Regions from separate parts of the Streptomyces sp. NBC_01006 genome, predicted to be linked through region 2. Evidence: riboswitches for the same ligand, from Rfam matches in the RefSeq annotation. Region 2 holds a riboswitch; the other holds the start of a gene.
What was found. Region 2 has a riboswitch for thiamine pyrophosphate ahead of thiC (phosphomethylpyrimidine synthase ThiC). Riboswitches for the same ligand answer to the same signal wherever they lie in the genome.

Region 1 (7,775 bases), 1.7 Mb from region 2:
CGACGCCTCGGCGAAGGTGCGCGCGGACGGCGCGCTCGTCTTCCCGCCCGTCCCGGACCTGCCCTTCAACCCGTACCGCGGCCTGCTGTACACCGCCGACGAGCTGTTCGCGGGGCTGTCCGCCGGCTACGAGACCACCCCGGACGCCCAGTCGTACGCCTGGTTCCAGGAGACCAAGGCGGACGGCGACGTCTTCTCCTCGATGCTGCGGTCCGTCCACGACGACGCGATATCCGACGCGCTCGACGAACACCTCGCCGGCGCCCGCGTGGTGGGCGTCATGGGCGGCCACGCGATGGCCCGCGGCGGCCTCGACTACCAGGGCGCGGCGGAGCTCGGCCGGAAGCTGGCCCGGGCCGGACTGGCGGTGGCCACCGGCGGCGGCCCCGGCGCGATGGAGGCGGCCAACCTCGGCGCCTACCTGGCGCCGGCCCCCGACGAAGCCCTGGCGGAGGCCCTGGAGATGCTGGCCAAGGCCCCGTCCTTCGTCCCCTCGGTCTCCGACTGGGCGCGGGCGGCCTTCGCCGTACGGGACCGCTGGCCCGGCGGCGGCGACTCGGTGGGCATCCCCACCTGGTTCTACGGGCACGAGCCGCCGAACGCCTTCGCCGGCCACATCGCCAAGTACTTCGCGAACGCCACCCGCGAGGACGGGCTGCTCGCCCGGTCGAACGCGGGCGTGGTCTTCCTGCCGGGCGCCGCGGGCACCCTCCAGGAGATATTCGACAACGCGACGCCGAACTACTACGAGTCGCGGGGCGAGCCGACGCCGATGGTGCTGGTCGGACGTACGCACTGGACCGAGCACCTGCCGGTGTGGCCGCTGCTCCAGGCGCTGGCGCGCGGCCGCGCGATGGAGTCGCGGATCGCGCTGGTCGACTCGGTGGACGACGTGCCCGCCGTACTCGCGGCGATGAGCACGACGAAATGAACGCGAAGAACTGAGGGACGGCCCGAGGCAACTTCCCGGCCCGATCGCACGTCTGCCATAGGTAATCAACACGCAAAACCTGCCAGACGTGAACGGAGCCCTCGGTGCTCATAGGCCTGCTGACCGCGATCGCGGCGTCCATCTGCTACGGCACGGGCTCCGTCCTGCAAGCCGTGGGCTCGCGCAGGGCGGCCCGGATGTCCCCGGCCGCCGCGGGGGTGACCGCGCACGGCGGCCCGAACCTCTCGTCCACCGCGAAGGCGGCGATGACGTGGGAGTTCATCGTCGGCACCATCCTGGACTTCGTGGGCTTCGGGCTGGGCGCGCTGGCCGCCCGGCTGCTGCCGCTGTTCCTGTCCCAGACGGTGATCAGCGCCAACCTGGTGATCACGGCCGTGCTCAGCGTGAAGATGCTGGGCATCCGGCTGACCCGGAAGGAATGGACCTCGATCGGCGTCGTCTGCGCGGCGCTGGTGCTGCTGGCGACGGCGGCGGGCCACGAGGGCGGTCACCACGCCCCGATGTCCACGCACTGGTGGCTGTTCGGGGTGACCCTGCTGATCATCGCGGGCGGCACGGTGGCCGTCCGCCTCCTGGGCTCCCGGGCGGCGATCCTGGCGGGCCTGCTGTCGGGCCTGGCCTTCGGCGCGCTGGGCGTCGGCGTCCGGATCCTCGACGGCATCGACCCGTTCGACCTGGGCACGCTGCTCGTCGACCCGGCGCTCTACGCCATCGTGCTGGCCGGCGTCGGCGGCATGTACCTGCACACGGTCGCCCTCCAGATCGGCTCGGTGAACGGCGCGACGGCGGCGCTGGTGGTCGGCGAGACCGTCCTGCCGGGCGCGATCGGCGTCCTGTGGCTGGGCGACGCCTCGCGCCCGGGCCTGGCCTGGCTGGCGGTCCTCGGCTTCGTCCTGGCCGTGACCGGCGCGGTGGCGGTCGCCTGGTACGGCAACCACGACGGCGCCGAGTCCCCTGCGGGGGCCCCGGAGGAACGCAGCCCCGCCGGCGTGTGAGCCCCGGGCCTAGCCCGCCGGGAGGACGACCACCTCGGCCGGGGCGAAGGACACGGCGACCCGGTCCCCCACGGCCGGCGCCCCGGCCAGCCCGCACTCCGCCTCCAGCACCGGCCCTGCCTCCGGCCTCAGCAACAGCGCGACATGGGTCCCCCGGAACGTCCGCGACACCACCTCACAGCTCAGCCCGGCAGCCGCCAGCACCACCCCGGTCGGCCGGATCAGGATCCGCCGCTCCCCCTCCGGCGACCCGGCCGGCACCTGCACCTTCCCCCACGCCGTGGCCGCGGCCCCGCCCACCACCGTCGCCGGGATCACGTTCTCGAAGCCGAGGAACCGCGCCACGAACTCCGAAGCCGGCCGCTGCCACACCTCCAGCGGGGTCCCGGCCTGCGCGATCCGCCCGTCCTGCATCACCACCACCCGGTCGGCCAGGGCGAAGGCCTCCCCCTGGTCGTGCGTGACGGCCAGCACCGTGGTCCCGAGCCGGGAGAACAGCCCCCGCAGCTCCACCACCAGCCGCTCGCGCAGCCCCCGGTCCAGCTGCCCCAGCGGTTCGTCCAGCATCAGCAGCCGCGGCGAAGGGGCCAGCGCCCGGGCCAGGGCGACCCGCTGCTGCTCACCGCCCGACAGCGAGGCCACCGAGCGGCCCTGGGCTCCGGGGAGCCCGACCAGCTCCAGCAACTCCGCGACCTGGGCCTCGTACGCCCCCCGGGCAGAGCCCCGCATGCGCAGCCCGAACGCGACGTTCCCTCCCACGTCCCGGTGCGGGAACAGCTGATGGTCCTGGAACATCAGGCCGACCCCGCGCCGGTGCACCGGCACCCGCGCCTGGTCCGCCCCGCCCAGCAGGACCCGCCCCGCCGAGACCGGCTGGAGCCCGGCCACCACCCGCAGCAGCGTGGACTTGCCGCTTCCGCTGGGCCCGAGCACGCACACGATCTCGTGCTCGGCGACCTCCAGGTCGACCGCGTCGACGACGGCGCGCTCGCCGAAGCGGACCGACACCCCGGCCAGTTCGAGCAACGTCATCAGAACTCTCCCGAGGTCTTGTCGGGGCGCAGCCGCTCCAGCACCAGCAGGGACACCGCGCACACCAGCATCAGAATCGTGCTCAGGGCCATCGCCTGCCCGTAGTTCAGCTCACCGGCCCGCCCCAGCAGCCGCGCCACGGCCACCGGCAGCGTCGGACGGTCGGGCCGGGCGATGAAGACGGTCGCGCCGAACTCCCCCAGGGAGACGGCGAAGGCGAATCCGGCCGCGATCAGCAGCGCCCGCCGCACCAGCGGCAGGTCCACCTCCCGCCAGGCCCGCAGCGGGGACGCGCCGAGCACGGCGGCGGCCTCGCGCAGCCGCCCGTCCACGGCGCGCAGTACCGGCAGCATGGTCCGTACGACGAACGGCACGCCCACCAGCGCCTGCGCGAGCGGGACCAGGATCCACGAGGTCCGCAGATCCAGCGGCGGCTCGTCCAGGGTGATCAGGAACCCGAAGCCGACCGTCACCGCCGACACCCCCAGCGGAAGCATCAGCAGCGCGTCGAACCCGCGCACGAACCGGCCCGCGCGCCGGGTCAGTGCCGCGGCCGCGAGCCCCCCGATCACCAGGGCGATGGCGGTGGCGGCGAGCGCGTACTGGAGGGAGTTCCAGATGGCCTCCAGCGGGGGTACCAGAAACGTTCCGCCGCCCGCGCCCACGTCCTGGAGCGCCCGGTAGAAGCCGAACCCGTACCCGCCGGGCACGTCGAGGGAGCGCTCCACCAGCACCGCCAGCGGGGCCACGATCAGCAGCGCCACCGTCAGCAGCACCCCGCCCAGCAGGGCGCGCTGCCCCGGCCCGCTCGGCCGGTGCGCGGTCCGCGCCGGGTCGACCAGCCGCAGGGCGGTCTCCCGCCGGCGCACGGTCCATGCGTGGATACCGAGGATCAGGCCGACCGCCACGAACTGGACCATCGTGAGGACGGCGGCCGTCGGCAGGTCCAGCAGCTGCGCGGTCTGCCGGTAGACCTCCACCTCCAGGGTGGCGTACGAGGGCCCGCCGAGGATCTGCACGACGCCGAAGGAGGTGAACGTGAACAGGAACACCATCAGCGAGGCCGCGGCCACCGCCGGCCCGAGCGCGGGCAGCGTCACCCGCCGCCAGGCGGCGAACCGCCCGCCGCCCAGCACCCGGGCGGCCTCCTCCTGGCGCGGGTCCAGCTGCGCCCAGAGTCCGCCGACCGTCCGTACGACGACGGCGTAGTTGAAGAAGACGTGCGCGAGCAGGATCGCCCACACGGTGGTGTCCAGCCGGACGCCCCACAGCTCGTCGAGCAGTCCGCCGCGCCCGACCAGCGCCAGGAAGGCGGTGCCGACCACCACCGTCGGCAGCACGAACGGGACCGTGACCACCGCCCGCAGCAGCTGCTTGCCGGGGAACTCGAAGCGCGCGAAGACGTACGCGCCGGGGAGTGCGATCAGGAGCGTGAGCACCGTGGACGCGAGCGCCTGCCAGGTGGTGAACCAGAGCACGTCGGCGATGTCGGGCCGGGTCAGCACCTCGCCGATCCGGCCGAACTGCCAGCCCTCGTCGGTTTTGATCCCGCGGCCGACGATCGCGGCCACGGGGTAGGCGAAGAACAGCCCGAAGAAGGCGAGCGGCACGGCCATCAGCAGGAGCCTGACAGCCGTACCGCGCGCGCTCTCCTTCACGGGAGTGCTCTCGCGTCCTACTTCACGACGAGCGAGGACCATGCCTTGACCCACTGCTCACGGTTCTTGGCGATGGTCTCGGGAGCGACGTTTTCCGGCTTCTCGATGACCACGCCGTGCTTCGTGAACAGCTCCGGCAGCTTCGCGTCCTTGACCACCGGGTTCACGAACATCTGGAGCGGCATGTCCTCCTGGAACTTCTTGCTCACCAGGAAGTCGAGGAGCGCCTTGCCGCCCTCCTCGTTCTTCGCGCCCTTGAGCAGGCCCGCGAACTCGACCTGTCGGAAGCAGGTGCCGGTGGCCACGCCCGTGGGGGCCTCGGCCGGCTGCGGCTCCCCGTACAGGACCTCGACCGGCGGGCTGGAGGCGTACGAGACGACCAGCGGCCGGTCGCCCTTGGCCTTCTTGCCGCCCGCGGAGCCGGAGAAGCGCTCGTTGTAGGCCTGCTCCCAGCCGTCGACGACCTCGACGCCGTTGGCCTTGAGCTTGCTCCAGTAGTCCTTCCAGCCCTCGTCCCCGTACTTGCCGACGGAAGCGAGCAGGAAGCCGAGGCCCGGCGAGGAGGTCGCCGCGTTCTCGGTGACCAGCAGGTTCTTGTACTCGGGCTTGACCAGGTCGTCCAGCGTCTGCGGCGGGGCGAGCTTCTTGTCGGCGAAGTACGCCTTGTCGTAGTTGACGCAGATGTCGCCGGAGTCGATCGGGGTGACCCGGTGCTCCTTGTCGAGCACGTACTCGGGCTTCACGTCGGCCAGGCCCTTGACCTCGTACGGCGTGAAGATCCCGTTGTCGAGGGCGCGCGAGAGGAGCGTGTTGTCCACACCGAAGAAGACGTCGCCGCGCGGGGAGCCCTTGGTGAGGATCTCCTGGTTGAGGGCGGCGCCCGCGTCCCCGGACTTCAGGACCTTGACGGTGTAGCCGCTCTGCTGCTCGAACTCCTTGAGGACCGTGTCGGTCACGTTGAAGGAGTCGTGCGAGACGAGCGTGACCGTCTTGGACTTCGGCGCCTCGCTCCCGCCGGCCGCGGACTCGTCCTTGGCCTTGCCGCCGCCGCACGCGGCGAGCGTACTGACACCGAGGGCCGCGGCCAGCGCCGCACCCGCGATCTTCCTGGTGGTGCTCACGGAACATTCCTCCTGGGTTGACCAGGAGAAGACGCGGCCCTGCCCGGGCGCTCCGGTGGAGCGGGCGCCCGGGCAGGGCGCAACAGCTTGAGGTGGTGACCGAACTTCCTACCCAGAATGACCTGGGCAAGGTTCAGAGGGTCTGCGGCCGCTGTGCTTGTCCTAGATAGCGTGTTGCCGCACTCTCAGCGCTGTGGCGCTCCCCTGTCGGAATATGAGTATTCAGATATACGCGGGCCAGCCTACCGCTCGCTCGCGGCGAGCTGACCGCAGGCGCCGTCGATCTCCTGGCCGCGGGTGTCCCGTACGGTCACCGGCACGCCGTGGCGGGCGATGGCCTCCACGAAGGCCTTCTCGTCCTCGGGACGCGAGGCGGTCCACTTCGAGCCCGGCGTCGGGTTCAGCGGGATCAGGTTGACGTGGACGCGCTTGCCCTTGAGCAGCCGGCCGAGGAGGTCGCCGCGCCAGGCCTGGTCGTTGATGTCGCGGATCAGGGCGTACTCGATGGAGATCCGGCGGCCGGACTTCTCGGCGTACTCCCAGGCCGCGTCGAGGACCTCGCGGACCTTCCAGCGGGTGTTCACGGGGACGAGGGTGTCGCGCAGCTCGTCGTCCGGCGCGTGCAGCGAGACCGCGAGGCGGCACTTGAAGCCCTCGTCGGCGAAGCGCAGCATCGCCGGGACGAGGCCGACGGTGGAGACGGTGATGCCGCGCTGCGACAGGCCCAGGCCGTCGGGCTCGGGGTCGGTGAGGCGGCGGATGGCGCCGACGACCCGCTTGTAGTTGGCCAGCGGCTCGCCCATGCCCATGAAGACGATGTTGGACAGCCGGGCCGGGCCGCCGGGGACCTCGCCGTCGCGCAGCGCGCGCATGCCGTCGACGATCTGGTGGACGATCTCGGCGGTGGACAGGTTGCGGTCCAGGCCCGCCTGGCCGGTGGCGCAGAACGGGCAGTTCATGCCGCAGCCGGCCTGCGAGGAGATGCACATGGTGACCCGGTCGGGGTAGCGCATCAGCACGGACTCGACGAGCGTGCCGTCGTGCAGCTTCCACAGGGTCTTGCGCGTGGTGTCGTCGTCGCACGAGATGTGCCGGATGACGTTCATCAGCTCGGGCAGCAGTTCCTGCTGGAGCTTCTCCCGCGAGCCCGCCGGGATGTCGGTCCACTCGGCCGGGTCGTGCGCGTACCGGGCGAAGTAGTGCTGTGAGAGCTGCTTGGCCCGGAAGGGCTTCTCGCCGATCGCGGCGACCGCCTCGCGACGCTCCTCGGGCGTGAGGTCGGCGAGATGCCGGGGCGGCTTCTTGGCCCCGCGAGGGGCGACGAAGGTGAGCTCTCCCGGGACAGGGCGGGCCATGGCTGGTACTCCTCGTAAGACGAAAGGCGCGCCGCAGAAGCAGCGCGCCTTTCAAGAGTAACCGCCCCGACCCACCCGAAGCCTTCGTACGTACGTCGTCCCAGCTCAGCGGGGTTGCCCTGGTGAACCGCCCGCCGGTCGGAAGCCGCGGGGCCCGGTTTCAGCCGGTGCCGACGAAGGCGGCGAGCAGCAGCCACACCACAGGGGCGGTCGGCAGCAGGGAGTCGAGCCGGTCCATGATGCCGCCGTGGCCCGGGAGGAGCGTGCCCATGTCCTTGATGCCCAGGTCCCGCTTGATCATCGACTCACCGAGGTCGCCCAGCGTGGCGCTGACCGCGACCGCGAGACCGAGCAGCAGGCCCTGCCACCACACGCCCCCGTCGATCAGGAACTCCATGCAGAGCGCGCCGGCCGCCATCGCGAAGGCCACCGCGCCGAGCAGCCCCTCGCGGGTCTTGCCGGGGCTGATGCGCGGCGCCAGCTTGGTCTTGCCGAAGCGCCAGCCCACCGCGTACGCCCCGGTGTCGCTGACCACGGTCAGCAGCAGGAACGTGACCACGCGCTCCGGCCCGTCGTCGGCGGTGAGCAGCATCGCGACGAAGGTGGCCAGGAAGGGCACGTAGAACGCCGCGAAGACGCCCGCCGTGACGTCCTTGAGGTAG
Region 2 (7,775 bases):
GCCGCCCTGACCTGCGGTTTTCTCCAGTGTCAGCCGAGTGCGACCCCCAGGAGCCGCGGCGCGTGCGGGGGCGGCCCCCGCAGGGCGGGCCCTCCCCAGGCCCGCCGCCACGCCTGGGGGTGAGCTTTGTCTTCGGTTCACAATGCCGGTGTGCCGACGCTGATCGGTTCGGTGCAGCGCGCGTTGAGGCTGCTCGAAGCAGCGGGTTCCCATAGCGAGGGAGCCCCGGCGAAACAACTGGCGCGCGAGGCCGGGCTCCCGCTCCCCACCGCGTACCACCTGCTGCGTACCCTCACCCATGAGGGCTATCTGCGGCGCGAGAGCGGCGTGTTCGTGCTCGGCGCGGCCGCCGGGCGGCTGGCGGGCGGCGGGCTGCAGCAGAAACGTCGCAGCATGATCGTCGACTCCCTCGCGCACTTCCGCGACGCAGTCGGGGCCCCCGTCTACTTCGCGGTGTTCCGTGAGGGTGAGATCGAGCTCGTGGGTGTCTCGGACACCCCGGCCAGCCCCGCCGTCGAGGAGTGGGCCGATTTCCGCGCGACCGGCCATGCGCACGCCATCGGACAGTGCCTGCTGGCCCAGCTCGACGAGAAGACGCGCAGGGACTATTACGAACGGCACCCGGTCGAGGCCGTCACCCGGTACACCGTCCGGGACCAGAGCGCCCTCGAACACCGCATCGGCTCCCTCGGACGCATGGAGCCGGTTACGGAGCGTCAGGAGTACGCACTGGGCACCGTCTGTGCAGCCATCCCCATCACCGCGGGCGATACCGCCGCAACCATGGCGATTTCCCTCCCTTTGCACCAGGAGGAACGGTTGCTTTATGTGGTCGATCGGCTACGGAGTGAAGTAGGCGCGCTGTTGAGCACCCTCTCGTTCTCTATCAGTATCTGAAAACTCACTCCTTGTGATCTGCATGAGCTTCCACCACCCTTGTCAAGAGGGCCCTGGGGGTTCATTCCTGGCCACTTCCACTACAGCGGGGTAGTCCATGCGCGAGTCGGTACAGGCAGAGGTCATGATGAGCTTCCTCGTTTCCGAGGAGCTCTCCTTCCGGATCCCGGTGGAACTCCGGTACGACACCCGTGACCCCTACGCAGTGCGCCTGACGTTCCACCTTCCCGGAGACGCCCCCGTGACCTGGGCGTTCGGGCGGGAGCTACTCCTCGACGGCATCAACAAGCCGTGCGGCGACGGTGATGTGCACATCGCCCCCACCGATCCCGAGGACCTGTCCGACGTCCACATCCGGCTCCAGGTCGGCTGTGACCGGGCGCTGTTCCGCGCCGGCGCCGCGCCGCTCGTCGCGTTCCTCGACCGTACAGACCGGCTTGTTCCGCTCGGTCAGGAGCGAAACCTCGGCGACTTCGAGGAGAACCTCGACGAGGCGCTGGACCGGATCCTGGCCGAGTCCCAGCAGAACGAGCAGAACGCGGGCTGAGCGGGTCGGCCGTACGAGCCGAGCGGACCGACCGTACGAGCCGAGCGGACCGTACGCGCCGAGTCGCCCCGGGCCCCCGAGCCACCCGGGTCTCTCAGCGCTTGCGCCGCCGCCCCCGGCCGCCGCGGACCGGCCCCGAAGCCGCTGCTCCGGCCGGGGATCCCGGCCGGTCGGCGGAGACCACCAGCGCGGCCAGCGCCGTGGTCACCGGAACCGAGGCCACCAGGCCGATCGACCCGACGAGGGTCCGTACGATCTCCTCCGCGACCAGCTCGCTGTTGGCCACCGAACCCATGCTGCTGTTCGCGATCGAGAACAGCAGGAGCAGGGGCAGCGCCGCGCCCGCGTAGGCCAGGACCAGGGTGTTGACCACCGATGCGATGTGGTCGCGGCCGATCCTGATGGCCGCACGGTACAAGGAGCGGGACCCCATCGACGGGTCGGCCTGGTGGAGTTCCCAGACCGCCGAGGTCTGGGTGACCGTCACGTCGTCCAGGACACCCAGGGATCCGATGATGATGCCCGCGAGCAACAGGCCGCTCATGTCGATCTCCGGGTAGAGCCCGTGGATCAGCCCGGTGTTGTCGTCGGTGTTCCCGCTGAGGAACGCCCAGTCGACGAACACCGAGCCCAGCAGCCCGATCAGCAGCAGCGAGACGAGCGTGCCCAGAACGGCGACGGAGGTACGGGCGCTCAGGCCGTGGCACATGTAGAGCGCGATGAGCATGATGGCGCTGGCTCCGACGACCGCGACGACCAGCGGGTTCGAGCCCTGCAGGATCGCCGGGAGGATGAAGAGGGTCAGCACGCCGAAGCTGACGACCAGCGCGATCAGCGCGAACAGGCCCCGCATCCGCCCGACGACGACCACCGCCACCGCGAAGAACGCGGCCAGCACCGCCAGGGGCAGCTTGCGGTTCACGTCGACCACGGAGTACTGGAGATCCCGCGGGGCGTCCGGCGCGTAGGCGACGACCACCTCCTGGCCGTCCTTCAGCTGCCGTGGTGCGCCCGGCTGGATGATCTCGAAGAAGGTGCGGCCCTTGTCGGGTCCGGTGGTGACCTCGATGGTGGCCTTCTTGCACTCGCCGGTCTGCGCGGCCTTGGCCTCGCGTCCCTCCGGGGTGGAGACGCTGCCGGTGGCCGGCACTTGCGAGGCGTTCACGGATTTGCAGTCGACCTGCTCGAGCGCGGTGACGACGCCTTGCTGGGTCTGCCGGTCGAAGCCCACCCCGGAGCGCTCGTGGGCGGGGGCACCGCCCGGCCAGAGCACCACCATGCCGACGAAGACGGCGACGGCGAACGGGATCAGGACCGCCGCGATGACCTTGCGCAGGTGCTTCGAGACGGGGGCCGCCGGTCCGTGGCCGTGGGAATGACCGTGGGAGTGGCCCTGGTCCGGGATCCGGGCATGCTCGTGGTCATGCCCGTGGCCCACGTGTGCGTGGTCGGTGTGACCCGTGGGCTCGGTGGGCTCGGTGGGAGGCTGCGGCGAGGACGTCACCGGCAGATCATCGCAAGAGTTGAGGGGGCCCACTGTTCAGCACGCCACAGATGACGCTAGCGTGGGGGCACCTTTGCACAACGCGGGAGCTCGGAGCACCGGGCTGAGAGGGCGCTGATCACCGTACGCGCAGCACATATGCGTACGGGAAGAGGCTGCGTCGACCGCCGAACCTGTTACCGGGTAATGCCGGCGTAGGGAGATCAGGTCTCATGACCATTCATGACGCACGCACGCCTGCCGTCAGCCAGGACGGCGACGGCCACACCGAGCGCCAGCCGGGCTGGCACAAGGGCTACGTGGCGGGCTCCCGCCCCGACATCCGGGTGCCGGTCCGCCAAGTCCACCTCACCAACGGCAAGGACGTGACGCTCTACGACACGTCCGGGCCGTACACCGACCCGCAGATCGAGACCGACGTACGGCGCGGGCTGCCGCCGCTGCGCGAGAACTGGATCATCGGCCGCGGCGACACCGAGGAGTACGCGGGCCGCCCCGTGCGCCCCGAGGACGACGGCATCAAGCACACCTCGCCGCGCGGTGGCCTCAAGAACCTCGACGCGGTCTTCCCGGGCCGCCCGCGCCAGCCCCGCCGAGGCCGTGGCGGCGCAGCCGTCACGCAGCTCGCGTACGCCCGCCGCGGTGAGATCACCCCGGAGATGGAGTACGTCGCGATCCGCGAGAACGTCTCCCCCGAGGTCGTCCGCGAGGAGATCGCCGCCGGCCGAGCGGTGCTTCCGGCGAACGTGAACCACCCGGAGATCGAGCCGATGATCATCGGCAAGCGGTTTCTGGTGAAGGTCAACGCCAACATCGGCAACTCCGCCGTCACCTCCTCCATCGAGGAGGAGGTCGACAAGATGACCTGGGCGACCAAGTGGGGCGCCGACACGGTCATGGACCTCTCGACCGGCCGCAACATCCACACCACCCGCGAGTGGGTGCTGCGCAACTCCCCGGTCCCGATCGGCACCGTGCCGCTGTACCAGGCGCTGGAGAAGGTCGACGGCCGTGCCGAGGACCTGACCTGGGAGATCTACAAGGACACGGTCATCGAGCAGGCCGAGCAGGGCGTCGACTACATGACGGTCCACGCCGGCGTGCTGCTGCCGTACGTACCGCTGACCGCCCGCCGCAAGACCGGCATCGTCTCCCGCGGCGGCTCGATCATGGCCGCGTGGTGCCTGGCGCACCACAAGGAGAACTTCCTCTACACGAACTTCGAGGAGCTCTGCGAGATCCTCGCGGCGTACGACGTCACGTACTCGCTGGGCGACGGCCTGCGTCCCGGCTCCATCGCGGACGCCAATGACGCGGCGCAGTTCGCGGAGCTGAAGACGCTGGGCGAGCTGAACACGATCGCCAAGCGGCACAACGTGCAGACCATGATCGAGGGCCCGGGCCATGTCCCGATGCACAAGATCAAGGAGAACATCGACCTTCAGCAGGAGATCTGCGAGGAGGCGCCGTTCTACACGCTCGGCCCGCTGACCACGGACGTCGCCCCGGCGTACGACCACATCACCTCCGGCATCGGCGCCGCGATGATCGCCTGGTGGGGCACCGCGATGCTCTGCTACGTCACGCCGAAGGAGCACCTGGGCCTGCCCAACCGCGACGACGTGAAGACCGGCGTCATCACGTACAAGATCGCTGCGCACGCGGCGGACCTGGCCAAGGGGCACCCGGGCGCCCAGGAGTGGGACGACGCCCTGTCGGACGCGCGGTTCGAGTTCCGCTGGGAGGACCAGTTCAACCTGGCCCTCGACCCGGACACGGCCCGTGAGTTCCACGACGAGACGCTCCCGGCCGAGCCGGCCAAGACCGCGCACTTCTGCTCCATGTGCGGTCCCAAGTTCTGCTCGATGAAGATCTCCCAGGACATCCGCCGTGAGCACGGCGGCGACCTGAAGGCCGATGAGATCGAGGCGGGCATGGCGGAGAAGTCCGCCGAGTTCGCGGCGAGCGGCAACCGGGTGTACCTCCCGCTGGCCGACTGACCCGCCCGTGGCGGCCGGCGCTGCTCTGGGGAGGTTGAGGGGGCTTCCCAGGGCAGTGTCCCGGCGTGACGCGATGTTTCACGTGAAACAAGGACGGACGGCCCACTGCGGGCCGCGGCGCTACTGCGTGCCGCCGTCCGGGCTGCTGAAGTCCGGGCTGGTGAAGTCCGGCGGGGTGTAGCCGGGGCGGGGGCCCTGTGAGGGGGACCCCGGGCTGGTGAAGTCGGGCCGGGTGTATCCCAGGTTGGGGATGCGCCCGGCCTTCGGCGTGTGCGGGGCCGGATACGCCGGCGCCGTGCTCGGATCGGCCAGCGCGTCCCGCAGGAACGGCAGGATGCCCCGCTCCAGCAGGGCATGCCGCCAGGCCTCGCGGGCCCGCGCGACCTCGTCGGGTATCGCGTCGGACTCGTCCTCGGCCACCACCTCGGTCGCCCGGTTGCGGACGGCCGTCACCAGCAGTCCGATCACCGCGAACAGCAGCGAGACCACGGTCAGCGCGCCGAACAGCCAACCCGCCGTCAGCATCGTGTTGGCGAAGGCCGGTTCGGGTTCGACCGCCTTCAAGACGTAGCCCACGAGCAGGAAGATCAGCATGGCGGTGCCGGCGAGGACCGGTGCCAGTACCGCGACCACGGCACTGACGCCCGCGCCGTCCTCGCCCTGCTGACCGGCACCCTGGTCCCCGGCCGAACCGGGGGTGGACAGGACTTCATCGCGCCGCTCTCCGCGGAGTTTCACGTAGTGGTCGTACTCGGCCGCGGCCGCGGCCGTCAGCAGCGCGCTGGCCCCGATGGCCATCGTGCGCAGTTGTTCGGCGTTGAGGCGCTCGCCGAGGGTGGCGAGCTCGGGCCGTTCGTGCGCGGTGCGCAGCGCCTCGTCGAGGAGCCGATCGAACTCGGGTCGGTCTTCGGTCAGCAGGTGCGGAGCGCTGTTCATGTGCATCCCCCGATGCTCCGTAGGGACCGGTTTGCCCGCGTAGACCCGGGCGCCGGCACAAACGGAGGAGAGCCTGCTACGGATAGGGCGATGGTAGAGCGCCCATGCCACGCCGTGACAGGGGCTTTCCTGAAATTACCCCCGTTCTGATAACCCTCAGTCGTTCAACGGGAGTTGCACGACCAGCAGTTTGCCCGCCATCGTGACCCCGCCGTCCATGGCGATGGCGAGTCCCTCCGCGTACACGTGGGGGCCGTTCACGGCCTCCGGTCCGCGCGACTCGTCGCCGTCCTCGGTGCCCACCTCGCCCAGCAGGTACGGGATCGGGCTGTGTCCGTGCACGACGCGGCCACCGCCGTAGGTGTCGAGGAGTTCGCGTACGGCCTGGGGGCCGGTCTCCTCGTCGCGGAAGGCGAACCGCTTGGTGAACTTGCGGAACAGGTCCCAGGTGATGTCGGCGTCGTTGCGGTTGAGCAGCTCGTGGATGGTGTCGTTGACGTCCTCGATGGAGTCGCCGTAGTCGAGGTACGCGGTGGTGTCGGAGTGCAGCAGCAGGTGCCCGTCCTCCAGCACGGCCGCGTCCAGCCGCTGCATCCACTGCAGGTGCACGTCCTCCAGGCGCTCCATGTCGGTGCGCTGGCCGCCGTTGAGGAGCCAGGCGGCCTGGAAGGTGGCGGTTCCCGCGCCCGAGGCGACGGGGGTGTCGCCGAACCGCTTGGCGCCGATGAGCAGCAGTTCGTGGTTGCCCATGAGGGCCTTGCAGTAGCCGCCCGCGGCGGCGGCCTCGGCGGACAGTCGCATGACGAGGTCGATCACGCCGATGCCGTCGGGGCCGCGGTCGGTGAAGTCGCCGAGGAACCAGAGGCGGGCGTTACCGGCCGACCAGCGGCGGTCGGCGTCGATGAGCCCCTGGGCCTGGAGTTCGTGGACGAGCTCGTCCAGATAGCCGTGCACGTCGCCGACCACGTACAGCGGTCCGGGGCCCGCGGCCGGGGACTCCTGGGGAACGTACTGGACCTGGACGGTGTCGCCCGGTCCGCCGCGGCCGATGATCGGCAGATCGCGGTGGGTGGGGGTGTAGCCCTCGTCGAGATCGTCCCCGTCCGCCGGGGCCGGTCCGCCAGCGGCGGGGTCCTGGCCCATGGGCGGCTGCGGGGGTACGGAGGGCTGTGGGGGCAGAGGCGGGTGAGGGGGCACCGGCGCGCCCTCCCCGTAGTACGCGGGGTACTCGCCGTACACCGGGGCCTCTTCGGGAAGCGCGCCGGGCACTCCGTACGGGACGGGCTCGGTGACCGGAACTCGGAAGTCCCGCAGCGTCTCCGTCCGCATCGCGGGTCCCTGACCGGCCCCCTGAGTCATCGACCCCTCCACCACCGTCGCGCTGCCGTACACCTGCGGACCCCTGGCCTCCTGGGCGGAGGGTCCGTGATGTCGTGCGCCCATCATAGGAATGCGGCTCGCGCTCTGTGACGCACCAGGGGTGGTGAATCCTGGGCGGAACCAACAGTTCCTGCCGCTTTCTACCGAAATGGGTGTTGCGAAAATCCCCGGCGGGGCCATTGGCCCCGCCGGTATCGCGCTGCGGCGGTCAGTCCTTGGCCGGTGAACGGGGCGGGCTGACGGTCGTACGGGGCTGCCTGCGCTGCGAGGACGTACGGACGATCAGCTCGGTCGGGACCACCTGTTCGACCGGGCGGCCGGTGTCGACCCCCTCGATGGCGTCGATCAGCAGCTGTACGACGGCGGTGCCGATGCGGCGCGGTTTGAGGGAGAGGGTGGTGATGGGCGGTTCGGTGTTCGCGTACACGGTGGACTCGCTGCAGCAGACGAGCAGCAGGTCCTCGGGGACGCGCAGGCCGTAGCGCCGGGCGGCGGCCAGCAGATCGGTCCC

Region 1: linked by a shared signal. The riboswitch ahead of OG509_RS27105 (thiamine ABC transporter substrate binding subunit) and the one ahead of thiC (phosphomethylpyrimidine synthase ThiC) in region 2 are both predicted to bind thiamine pyrophosphate.

The regions. Positions count from the first base shown of each region.
Region 1 is NZ_CP108700.1:5,882,638-5,890,412, reverse strand. Features, by position in the region: gene OG509_RS27125 (LOG family protein) at 1-931, shown strand, start outside; gene OG509_RS27120 (hypothetical protein) at 1,036-1,947, shown strand; gene OG509_RS27115 (ABC transporter ATP-binding protein) at 1,957-2,979, opposite strand; gene OG509_RS27110 (ABC transporter permease) at 2,979-4,595, opposite strand; gene OG509_RS27105 (thiamine ABC transporter substrate binding subunit) at 4,655-5,758, opposite strand; TPP riboswitch at 5,846-5,974, opposite strand; gene rlmN (23S rRNA (adenine(2503)-C(2))-methyltransferase RlmN) at 6,001-7,113, opposite strand; gene OG509_RS27095 (phosphatidate cytidylyltransferase) at 7,274-7,775, opposite strand, start outside.
Region 2 is NZ_CP108700.1:4,138,175-4,145,949, reverse strand. Features, by position in the region: gene OG509_RS18925 (IclR family transcriptional regulator) at 160-897, shown strand; gene OG509_RS18920 (SsgA family sporulation/cell division regulator) at 995-1,444, shown strand; gene OG509_RS18915 (YibE/F family protein) at 1,539-2,948, opposite strand; TPP riboswitch at 3,021-3,166, shown strand; gene thiC (phosphomethylpyrimidine synthase ThiC) at 3,161-4,948, shown strand; gene OG509_RS18905 (hypothetical protein) at 5,069-5,890, opposite strand; gene OG509_RS18900 (metallophosphoesterase) at 6,041-7,258, opposite strand; gene OG509_RS18895 (LacI family DNA-binding transcriptional regulator) at 7,473-7,775, opposite strand, start outside.